Regions from separate parts of the Rubrivirga sp. S365 genome, predicted to be linked through region 2. Evidence: riboswitches for the same ligand, from Rfam matches in the RefSeq annotation. Region 2 holds a riboswitch; the other holds the start of a gene.

Region 1 (5,702 bases), 210 kb from region 2:
GGAGCCAGTAGTCGGCCCAGCCCGTCAGCCCGGCCCAGTGCTTGGTGCCCTCGACGTGGTAGGTCCCGCTCTCGTCCTGCGTCCACGACGTCTCCATGCGGAGCGCCTCGGACCCGTAATCCGGCTCGGTGATCATGAGCCCGCCCATCCGCCGGCCCTGGATGTAGGCCGGGAGCACGCGACGTTTGGCCTCCTCGGACCCGTACTTCGCGACGGGCTGGAGGAACAGGCCGCCGTTGATCCCGACGACGAGGGACAGCGCAAGCGAGTGGTAGCTCGTCTCCTCGAGCACCGTCATGCTGTGGGCGATCGAGCCGCCCCGCCCGCCGTACGCCTCGGGCACGTAGACCGAGAGCGGGTCGACGTCGCGGAACCGCTGGACGACGAACGGGGGCAGCCCGCGCTGGAGGTTCATGCGGCCGGCGTCGACGCGGACCTCGAACAGGTGGTCGAGCCGCTCGCGGTAGGCCGCGAGAAAGTCGGCGAACGACTCGCGGACACGGCCGAGGGCGCCGGGGGCCACGTCGGCTCCGTCTCCGGAGGAGTCCATCGGGGGCGCGAGGGGCGGCACGGGCAAGTCGCTCATAGCGGGGGTGTGGAGGAGCGGAAGATAGCGGGGGAGGAACGGGGAGCCGTAGTCCGTCGGTACCAGTCCGACAGCGGTTTCCCCGTCGGGCCGTGTAGTGGACTTCCCCAGTGGCTCCGTACTCTCTTCCTGCTCCAGACGGTCCCGCCCGTGCGAATAACTTTCAGTCAGGGTTGAAAACGTTCCGGCACGGCCTCCCATCCGGCGTCGAGGTCGCCCTCGCCGGGGGCGGGGCGGACCCCGACGCGCTCTCGGCCGCCGAGCGCGCGCGGGCCACCGCGTTCGGGAGCGCCGACCGCCGGCTCCGCTTCGCGCTCGGCCGCGAGGCCCTGCGCAGGCTCGCCGCCGGCCGCCTGGGCTGCGCCCCGCCCGACGTCCCGCTCGTCGTCGGCCCGGACGGCGCCCCGCGCCTCGACCTCTCGCGCCTCGACCTCCCGCACGACGGCGTCCCGCCCGCCCCGCCCGCGTTCGTGTCCATCGCCCACGCCGGGCGGGGCGGGGCGGCGGTCGGCGCGGCGGCCCTCGCCGACCGCCCGGTCGGCGTCGACGTCGAGGCGGTGGCCCCGCGCCACCCCGCCCTGTGGCGGCGCATGCTCCGCGACGACGAGCTGGGCGCTCTCGACGCCCTGGGCGGCCCGACCGACGAGGCGCAGACGCTCTTGTGGTCGATGAAGGAGGCCGTCCTCAAGGGGCAGCGGACGGGGCTGCGCGCCGGCGCCCGGTCGGTCCGCCTGACGCTGGACCGCCCCGCCCCGGCTGCCGCGAGCGGGGCGGCGCGGGCCTGGGCCGAGGCGTCCGGGCCGTGGCGGCTCCGTTACGGCCGCGTCGGCGGCCTGTGGCTGGTCGTGGCGTGGGCCGAGGGCGGGGCGGCGCCTCCCGCGTGACGCCGCGGGCGGGGCGGTGGCTGGCGTGGTAGACTACCGGAAGCACACGGCGTAGTCGCCGCCCTGGTAGCCGGCCAGGAACGCCTCGGCGCGCTGGCGCGACGAGCCGTGCGTGAACGACTCGGGCCGGACGACGCCGCCGGCCCGCTCCTGGAGGCGGTCGTCGCCGACGGCGGCGGCGGCCGAGATGCCCTCCTCAATGTCGGCGTCGTCGAGCTGGACCGCCCCGCCCTCGTCCTGGGCGTAGTGTGCCCAGACGCCGGCGAGGCAGTCGGCCTGGAGCTCGGTCTGGACCGACATGGCGTTCGAGCGCGACCGGCCCAGGAGCCCCTCGACGTTCTGGACGTGGTGGCCGATCTCGTGGGCGATGACGTAGGCGAGCGGGAAGTCGCCCCGCGCGCCGAGCGCCGCGAGCTGGCGGAAAAACGAGAGGTCGAGGTACACCGTCTGGTCGGACGGGCAGTAGAACGGCCCCGTCGCCGCCTGCCCGTAGCCGCACCCGGTCGGCGTGGCGCCCTCGTAGAGGACGAGGTTGGGCTCGGGGTAGACGTCGCCGGTCTGGCGATAGAGGGCGCCCCAGACGTCCTCGGTCGAGGCGAGCACGGCGTCGACGACCTGCGAGGCCTCGTCCTGCGGCGCGCTCGGCGTCGTCTCGACCGGCCCCGTCGCCGCCCCGCCCCCGCCGAGGAACTGGTCGACGGGGAGCCCGAAAAAGGCCGCGATGAGGACCACCACCAGGCCGCCCAGCCCGAGGCCGCCCAGCCCGAGGCCGACCCGCCCGCCGCGCCCGCCCCGCCCCCCGCGGCGGTCGATGAGGTTGCCGCTCGAACGGCCGGGTTTGATGAGCATGGGCGGGGCGGGGCGGGTGGAAGGGGGGCGGAAACTTAGCGCGAGCGCCGCCCCGTCCGGGACGTCCCGCCTGGGGTTGTCCCACCCCGCCCGGGCCGCCCCGCCCGCACACGCCGCGGGCGGGGTGGTCAGGCGCGGGGGTAGAGCGTGCCGCCGCCGGCCGCGAACTCCCCGGCCTTCTCGCGCATCCCCTCGGGGATGGCCGCCTCGACATCGACCCCGTGCGCGGCCGCGTAGTCGCGGACGTCCTGGGTGATCTTCATCGAGCAGAACTTCGGCCCGCACATCGAGCAGAAGTGGGCCACCTTTGCCGAGTCCTTCGGGAGCGTCTCGTCGTGGAAGGCGCAGGCCCGCTCCGGGTCGAGGCCCAGGTTGAACTGGTCCTGCCAGCGGAACTCGAACCGGGCCTTCGAGAGCGCGTTGTCGCGGGCCTGCGCGCCCGGGTGGCCCTTGGCGAGGTCGGCCGCGTGCGCCGCGATCTTGTACGTGATGACCCCCTCGCGGACGTCGTCGCGGTCTGGCAGCCCGAGGTGCTCCTTCGGCGTCACGTAGCACAGCATGGCGCACCCGAACCACCCGATCATGGCGGCGCCGATCCCCGACGTGATGTGGTCGTAGCCCGGGGCGATGTCGGTCGTCAGCGGCCCCAAGGTGTAGAACGGGGCCTCCCCGCACCAGTCGAGCTGCTTCTGCATGTTCTCCTGGATCAGGTGCATCGGGACGTGGCCCGGCCCCTCGTTCATGACCTGGACGTCGTGCGCCCACGCCCGCTTCGTCAGCTCGCCCTGCACGTAGAGCTCGGCGAACTGGGCGTCGTCGTTGGCGTCCTCGATCGAGCCCGGCCGGAGCCCGTCCCCGATGGAGAACGAGACGTCGTAGGCCGCGCAGATCTCGCAGATCTCGTCCCAGTGCGTGTAGAGGAAGCTTTCGCGGTGGTGGGCGAGGCACCACTTGGCCATGATCGAGCCGCCCCGCGAGACGATCCCCGTCCGCCGCCCCGCCGTCAGCGGGACGAACCGGAGGAGGACGCCGGCGTGGATCGTGACGTAGTCCACGCCCTGCTCGGCCTGCTCGACGAGCGTGTCGCGGAACAGGTCCCACGTGAGGTCCTCGGGCGTGCCGCCGACCTTCTCGAGGGCTTGGTAGATGGGGACCGTCCCGATCGGGACCGGGCTGTTCCGGAGGATCCACTCGCGCGTCTCGTGGATGTGCTTCCCGGTCGAGAGGTCCATGACCGTATCGGCCCCCCACCGGATGGCCCACGTCAGCTTGTCCACCTCCTCGGCGATACTCGACGTGACGGCCGAGTTGCCCATGTTGGCGTTGATCTTCACGAGGAAGTTCCGGCCGATCGCCATCGGCTCGAGCTCCGGGTGGTTCACGTTGGCCGGGATAATGGCCCGGCCGCGGGCGACCTCGTCGCGGACCCACTCGGGCGTGATCTCGCGCGGGATGGCGGCGCCGAAGGCGTGGCCGGCGTGCTGCTGGAACAGGGCGGGGTGGGACTCGCGGAGGGCGCCGAGCCGCTGGCCTTCGCGGATGGCCACGAACTCCATCTCGGGCGTGACCTCGCCCCGCCGGGCGTAGTGGAGCTGCGTCACCGTCCGCCCCGCCCGGGCGCGGCGGGGCGGGCGGACGTGCTCGAACCGGAGGTGAGCCGTCGCGGCGTCGGCGGCCCGCTCGCGGCCGAACGCGCTCGACGGGTCCCCGAGCCGCTCCGTGTCGCCGCGCTCCTCGACCCACGCGCCCCGCACGCTCGGGAGGCCGCGCCGGAGGTCGATCGGGACGTCGGGGTCGGTGTACGGCCCGGAAGCGTCGTACACCGGGAACGCGGGGTTCTCCTCGACGCCGAAGCTGGCCGGCGTGTCCGCCTGCGCGACGAGCCGCATCGGCACGCGGAGGTCGGGGCGGGAGCCCTCGACGTAGACCTTGCGCGAGCCGGGGAGCGGGCGTCGGACCTCGTCCGAGAGCTCCCCGATGCGGGCGTGGGTGGCGGCGTCGGCGGCGCGGCGGGCCGAGGCGGCGGGCGGGGTGGCGAGGTCCATGGCGGCGGTCCAGAGGTGAGGGGGTCTGGAAGCCGGGGGTGCCGCCGGGCACGACCGGAAGCTCTCCCTACGCCGGTGCGAACCGGATCAGGTGCGGAGGGTCTGTCTCAGCCGCCCGGCCCGCGCGCGGCGGGAGCGGGGCGGCACCCCTGGCTTCGGCCGTCAAGGTACGCCGCCCCGCCCGCCTGGCAAGGGGCTACGCACGCCCCGCCCGCTCGGTCAACGGGAGGCGGCCCTCTCGGGCGGTCCGCCTTCGCCGCGCCCGACCTCTTGGTACCGCTCGACGAGCCGGTAGGCCGCGGCCCCGAACGCGACGGCCACGTTCAGCGACGCCTTCGCGCCGTACTGCGGGAGCCCGACGACGAGGTCGGCCGCGTCCAGCACGTAGCGCGGCACGCCCGTTTTCTCGTTGCCCAGGACCAGCGCGAGCGGGAACGCCGAGGCCGGCACGTCGCCCGGCGCCACGGCCTCTGGCGTCCGTTCGAGGGCGGCGACGGCGAAGCCCTCGGCGCGGAGCGCGGCGAACGCGTCCTCGGCCGTGTCGTAGCGCTCCCACGGCACGGCGCCCTCGGCGCCCAGCGCCGTCTTGGCCACGCCGCGGTGCGCGGGCGTCGGCGTGTACCCGGTGAGGACGACGCGGGCGAGGCCCGCTGAGTCGGCCGTGCGGAACACGGCGCCGACGTTGTACGCCGAGCGCACGTCGTGGACGACGACGACGAGGGGGTGGGGGAGCAGGGCCACGGCGGCGGGGCGGGGCGGGGCGGGCGTGCAGACCGGCACGGTTGTCGCTCGGTAGTATGCGCGCTCCCCACTCGCCCCGCCCCGCCCATGTCTCGAACGGTCCCGTTCTTCGTCGCCCTCCTCGCCGCGCTCCTCGTCGCGCCGGGCTGCACGACGATCCAGCAGCTCGCCGCGCTCCGCCAGGTGCAGTTCGACCTCGACCGCGTGTCGAACGGGCTCGTCGCCGGCGTCGACCTCGACCGGATCGCCCGGGGCGGCGACCTCGGCCCGGCCGACCTCGCGCGGTTGGGAACGGCCGCCGCGCGCGGCGAGGTGCCGCTCCGGTTCACGCTCCACGTGGGCGCGGAGAACCCGGCCGACAACCCGGCCGCGGCCCAGCTCGTGTCGCTCGACTGGACCCTGTTCCTCGACGGCACCGAGACCGTCTCGGGCGTCTACAACGACGACCGCCTCGTCCCGCCGGGCGGGGTGGCCGACTTGCCCATCGAGATGGAGCTCGACCTCGTCCGCTTTTTCGGGCGCAACGTGGGCGACCTCACCACGCTCGTCCGCAACCTGGCCGGCGCGGACACGCGGCGCCAGACGGTCCGCCTCGAA
Region 2 (5,702 bases):
CCGGGCCGGACGCCGTCGTCGAGTACTCGGCCGAGGACTACATCACGAAGGAGGACGTCTACGTCATCGTGACGCGCGACGGCTGGGTCAAGCGGCAGCGGTCCTACACCGACCTCGACGCGATCCGCGTGCGCGAGGGCGACCGCGTGCTCTACGCGCTCGCGGCGTCGACGCGCGCGACCGCCGGGTTCCTGACGTCGGCCGGGCGGTGCTACACGATGCGCGTCGACGACCTCCCGCAGACGACGGGCTATGGCGACCCGGTCCAGAAGTTTTTCGACTTCGCGGACAAGGAGACGGTCGTGGGCGTGGTCTCGTTCGACGACCGCGTGCTCCCGACGGGCGTCCCCGAAGTCGACGGCGAGCCGCAGCCGGAGCTGTTCGCGGGCGACGGCGCGCCCGTGGGCGACAACGTCGTCGCCGGCCCGTACATCGTCGCCGTGTCCTCAGACGGGCTCGCGGTCCGCTTCGAGACCGAGACGTTCGTGGAGCCGTCGAACAAGAACGGCCGCGTCTTTATGCGCGTGAAGTCGGGCGAGCGCGTGATCGGCGCCGAGGTCGCGGCGGGGTCCGAGAACGTGTGCCTGGCGTCGCGGCAGGGCCGGGCGCTCATCTTCCCAGTCCCGCAGGTGCCGGTCTTCAAGAGCGCAGCCAAAGGCGTCATCGCCATGCGCCTGAGCGGGGCGGACGACCGCGTGCTCGGGATGGCCGTGTCGGAGGCCGCCCGGCGCGGGCTCGAAGTCGAGACCAGCCGCGGCCGCACCGAGATCGTGCGCACGACCAAGTTCGAGGTGACCAACCGCGGCAACAAGGGCGCGACGATCATCAGCCGCGGCACGCTCCGCGCGGCGACGGCGGACCCGACGGAGCTGCACCTGCCGGGCCGCGAGTAGACCACCCCGCCCCGCTCTGAGACTGCCCCACCAGACTGCCCCGCCCATGGTGGGGCGGGGTGGACGCGAGGCGCGCCGGGCGGGGCGGCGTAACCTGGGCGGGGCGGCCGCGTACCGCTGCTGCTCCACCGCCACCCCGCCCCCATGCTCCCCGACGGCTTCGACTTTAACGACGTCCGCTTCTACCTGGCCCTCTTCGTGACGGCTGGGCTCCTGTTCGTCACGTGGCGCGCGCGGCGGATCGTGCGCGCCCAGGACGCCGAAGACCGAGAGCTCGCGCTCGCAGAGGCCGCGGGGCGGACGAGCGTCCTGGGGCCGCCCCGCCCCGTGGAGCGGGTCCGGGCGGGGCGGTAGGGCGAGGCGAGACGCCCTCGCGTCGCGCTCGGCGCCTCCGTCCAGCAGGCAGGCCTCCCTGTGCCACCCCGCCCGGGCGGGGCGGGGCGGGGCGGGGCGCTACAGCGCGAGCTCGTTCGTCCAGTAGGCGTCGGCGCCCGGCGTCTCGTCAATGAGGCCGCGCTCGTGCATCCACGCCTCAAGCTGCCGGTAGTAGTCGGCGCTCATCGAGAAGTCGTGCGTGAAGCAGGGGACGGTCGCGTCGTAAATGGCGCGCGTGAGGGCGTCGCCGGCGTCCGTCTCGGTGTGCGCGAAGTAGACGGCGCGGGCGGCCTCGGGCGCCTGCTTGACGGCGTCGACGCCGCGCCGGAGCACGCGGACGAGCGCCTCGAACGCCGCGCGCCGCTCGGCGAGCGCGTCGGGGTGCGCGATGAGGATGAGCTGGCAGAAGTCGGGGACGCCCCAGTCCTTGAGCGCGAACATTCGCACGTCGAGCCCGCGGTGCTCGGCCTCGACGATCTCGAAGTTGTGGAACACGAGCGTGGCCACGTCGGCTTTGTCCTCGGCGAGCGCGTCGGTGTGGTAGAACGAGTTGTTGACGCGGCCGTAGCCGTCTTCGGTGCCGGTCGGCCCGCCGTCGGCCTCGACCATCGTGGCGACGATGGCGGGTCCGCCGGGGCCGGGAGCGCCGGGGTACTGGATCCGCCGCCCCGCCATGTCGCGCGGGCGGGCGATCTCGGCCTTCGCCATCACGCCGCCGTTGGTGTGGAGGAAGCGAGCGAACCCGACGCACGGCCGGCCCTCGGCCCGGTCCTCGACGAGGTGGAGCGGCTCGGTGACGGCCACGTCGAGCTCGCCCCGCTCGATGGCCTCGACGGCGTCGAGGTGCTCCTCGGGCTCGACGAGCTCGATCTCTAGCCCTTCGTCGGCGAACCAGCCGCGGTCTTGGGCGAGGAGGAACGGGACGTGGTCCGGGTTGAGGAACCACTCGAGGCCGATGCGGAGGCGCGTCATGGGGGCGGGGCGGGGTGGGAGTAGGCGGAAGCTCCCGGGGCCACCCCGCCCGGGCACGCGCGTGCTCGGCGGGCGTGAAGCGCTCCCTACGCCGGTACGAGCCGGATCAGGTGCGGAGGGTCTGTCTCAGCCGCCCCGCCCGCACGAGGCGGGCTGGGGACGGCACCCCTGGCTTCCGGCGTCAAAGTACACCGCCCCGCCCAAGGTGAGGGCGGGGCGGCGGGGTGCTCTCTCAGCCTGGGCGCTGGTAGTTCAGCCCGAACGTGCCCGTCCAGGTGCCGCCCAGGCCGGGGCGGGCGCCTTCGGCCGTGTGGAACGCGGGAGCCCGTACGATCGCGAGGGCCGCGTCCAGCAGCGGCCCGCCCCCGCTGACGACGTCGATGTCGTAGGGGACGCCGTCGGCGCCGATCGTGTAGCGGACTTCCGCTGTCCCCCCCGCCGCGTTCTCCTGAGCGAGCGTGGAGGGCAGTGAGCGGATGCGGCGCTCGATCTCCGCCCCGCCCGAGAGCCGGGACACGTCGACGCCCCAGTAGCGGACCTCGCCCGGCGCCATCCCCTGGTCCTCGCCGGCCGGCAGCCGGAACGTGATGGGGACCGCGAACCGGACCGGCACCGCCTCCCCGCCCTGGCGGCCGGGCTCGAACCGGAGACCGCGCACGGCGTCGAGCGCCGCCGCGCTCAGCCGGTCGTCCGGCGAGCGGAGCACGGCCGGGTCCGCCACCCCGCCCGCCTCGGTCACGACGAACTGGACGACCACCTGGCCCTCGACGCCTTCGGCCCTGGCGTCCTCGGGGTAGACGACCCGCTCCTGGAGCGCCTCCAGGCCGCCGACCAGCTCCGGCTGGACCTCGGCCACGTTGTAGACGCCGTCGGCGCCAGCCTCGGGCACGGGCGGGGTGGCCGCCCCGCCCTCAAGCTGGAACGTGACGGGGACGGCGAACCGGACGCGGACGGGCTGCCCGTCCTGCATACCGGGCTCGAACCGCGCCTCGCGGACGGCCTCGGCCGCCGCTTGGTCCAGGCCGTCGTTGCCCGTCGAGCGGAGCAGCTGGAGGTCCGTCACGGCTCCCTCTTTGCTCACGATAAACTGAAGGACTGCCGTGCCCTCGACGCCCGCCTGGTGCTGGAGCTCGGGGTAGTCGAGGCGCTCCTGGAGGCCCTCCAGCCCGCCGATGAGCTGGGGTTGGACGTCGGCCACCTCGTACACCTCGTCCGTCGTGTCGGGTGGGGCGAGCGCGCGGTCGCCCGCGGGATCGGGCGGGGCGGGGTGGGGAGCCGTCATGGCCGCGAGTCCGCCAGCGAGAACGAGCGTCAGGAGGCCGGCGAGGCGGCCGCGGCGGGCGAGGCGGCGGGCGCGGTCGGGCGAGAGGGTGCAGGTCATGGCGTCGATGCGGGTTTTGAGGGACGAATCCCCCCGCCCCGCCCCCAGCGCGAGGGGCGGGGCGGGGAGGGAGGCGTAGCGGAGGAGGAGGTCGGCGTAGGTCCGGCGGCGGCCCGGGCAGGCCGCGAGCACGGCGGCGTCGGCGGCCCGCTCGCGGTCGAGGTCGAGGCCGCGCCCGAGCGCCTGCGCGAGCGGGTGCCACACGAAGGCGGCGGCGACGGCGCGCTGCGCCGCGTGCCACGCGAAGTCGGCCCGGCGGACGTGGGCGAGCTCGTGGGCCAGCGCCACGTCGAGCGCCGCCCCGCCCAGGTCGGCTGGCACGGCCACGACTGGGCGCCGCCAGCCGACCGTGAACGGGGCCGCGCCGGGCGGCGCCTCGACGGCCGCGACCGGCCGCCCGACGCCCGCCCGCTGCCGGGCCGCGTCGAGGGCCGCCGCGACGGCGGGCGGGGCGGGGGGGAGGGCGCGCCGCACGCGGGCCAGGCGCAGCGCGCCGCCGGCGACCCGCACGAGCGCGACGACGCTCGCGGCGAGGGCCAGCGCCGTCAGCACGCCCAGGGCGATGAGCCCGGCGGGCGGGGCGACGAGGGCGGGTGCGGCCGCCCCGCCCCCGACGACGACCTCGGGCAGCCACGTCACGGCGGGCGGGGCGAAGGCGGCGAGCGCGACGGGCACGTTGGGCGCCCACGCGCCCAGAGCGGCCGGCACGGCGAGCGCGACGGGCAGCGCGGCGAGCGCCGCCCCGCGCACGGGCAGCCCGACGGCGGCCTCGGCGCGCGTCAGGCGGAGCGCGCCCTCAATGATGAGCGCGAGCACGGTCCAGGCGGCGACGGGGAGCCAGAGCGACCCTAGCGCCGCCCCGCCCAAACTGGCGAGCGTGGCGGCGTCAGGCATCGGAGGGCGGGGCGGGGTCGTCCTCCAGGCGGTCGACGATCCGGCGGAGGTCGGCGCGGTCGGCCTCGCTCAGCGAGCCCTGGTCCACGAGGGTCTGGACGAGGTCGCGGGCCGAGCCCCCGAACACCTTGTCGAGGATGCCCGAGAGCACGGTCCCCTGGACCTCCTCGGGCGGGCGGGCTGCCGAGTAGACGTAGGCCGTCCCCTCGGGCTCGTACTGGAGGTAGCCCTTGTCGGCCAGGTTCTTCATCACCGTCATGACGGTGGTGTAGGCGAGGCGGCGGCGCGCGGAGATGCGGTCGTGGACGTCGCGGGCCGTCGCGCGGCCGAGCGCCCAGACCTCGCGGAGCACCTCCATTTCGGTCCCGCCGAGCGGGGTGAGGGGGTTTCTCATAGAGCTTCGGTCGGTTCGTACTAATTGTATAGTAGATCGGGGGCGAGCGCAACCCCCCGGATCATTTTTTCTGACCCACCCCGCCCGTCGCCGCCCTGCTCGGCTACGGGCGGGGCGGTCCTGCACGGCGCCGCTCCTCCCAGGCGCCGTTGCAGGGGACGGCGCTACGGCATCCGCCCCGCCCGTGCCGTGGGCGGGGCGGGCATTGTGCCCCCATGCGGACACCACGCGTAGTGTCCCTACGAATCTGGGCCGCTACGTTTTTGAGGGCGGGGCGGCCCCAGACGTCTCGGCCTGACGGCATCGCATGCAACGGCGCTACGACGGCCACCCCGCCCACGCCACGGACGGACCCAAAGGGCGGGGCGGTGATCTTCTGCTGCCCGCTGCCCGCTGCCCGCTGCCCGCTGCCCGCTGCCCGCTGCCCTCTTCACCGAGTCTCGGCGCGGTGGCCGGTGGTGGAATCCGCCGGCCGCCGCGTATATTCGTCAGCCCCGCCCGGCGTCACCGGCGCTAGGCAGAGCGGGTCGAGTAGCTCAGTTGGTAGAGCAACGGACTGAAAATCCGTGTGTCGGCGGTTCAAGTCCGCCCTCGACCACCCCGCCCGGATCGCGGCCTCACGGTTAAGATCCGGCGGAGCGGCCACCCCGCTCGCCCCCGCCCACATGGGGGCCGTAGTTTGGTCGCACCCCGCTGGCCCGGTAGTTCAGTTGGTTAGAACGCCTGCCTGTCACGCAGGAGGTCGCGAGTTCAAGTCTCGTCCGGGTCGCCCGACGCCCCCGCTTCGCAGGAA

Evidence for each region. Region 2 has a riboswitch for thiamine pyrophosphate ahead of RQM47_RS12655 (ABC transporter substrate-binding protein). Riboswitches for the same ligand answer to the same signal wherever they lie in the genome.
Region 1: linked by a shared signal. The riboswitch ahead of thiC (phosphomethylpyrimidine synthase ThiC) and the one ahead of RQM47_RS12655 (ABC transporter substrate-binding protein) in region 2 are both predicted to bind thiamine pyrophosphate.

The regions. Positions count from the first base shown of each region.
Region 1 covers NZ_JAVTTN010000001.1:2,662,285-2,667,986, reverse strand. The annotation lists gene RQM47_RS11705 (acyl-CoA dehydrogenase family protein) at 1-586, opposite strand, end outside; gene RQM47_RS11700 (4'-phosphopantetheinyl transferase family protein) at 760-1,470, shown strand; gene RQM47_RS11695 (neutral zinc metallopeptidase) at 1,504-2,319, opposite strand; gene thiC (phosphomethylpyrimidine synthase ThiC) at 2,448-4,364, opposite strand; TPP riboswitch at 4,423-4,520, opposite strand; gene RQM47_RS11685 (TrmH family RNA methyltransferase) at 4,584-5,105, opposite strand; gene RQM47_RS11680 (hypothetical protein) at 5,193-5,702, shown strand, end outside.
Region 2 covers NZ_JAVTTN010000001.1:2,868,645-2,874,346, reverse strand. The annotation lists gene RQM47_RS12665 (DNA topoisomerase IV subunit A) at 1-893, shown strand, start outside; gene RQM47_RS12660 (hypothetical protein) at 1,038-1,247, shown strand; gene RQM47_RS12655 (ABC transporter substrate-binding protein) at 1,347-2,240, opposite strand; TPP riboswitch at 2,318-2,415, opposite strand; gene RQM47_RS12650 (M56 family metallopeptidase) at 2,473-4,515, opposite strand; gene RQM47_RS12645 (BlaI/MecI/CopY family transcriptional regulator) at 4,508-4,909, opposite strand; tRNA gene RQM47_RS12640 (tRNA-Phe) at 5,435-5,507, shown strand; tRNA gene RQM47_RS12635 (tRNA-Asp) at 5,605-5,678, shown strand.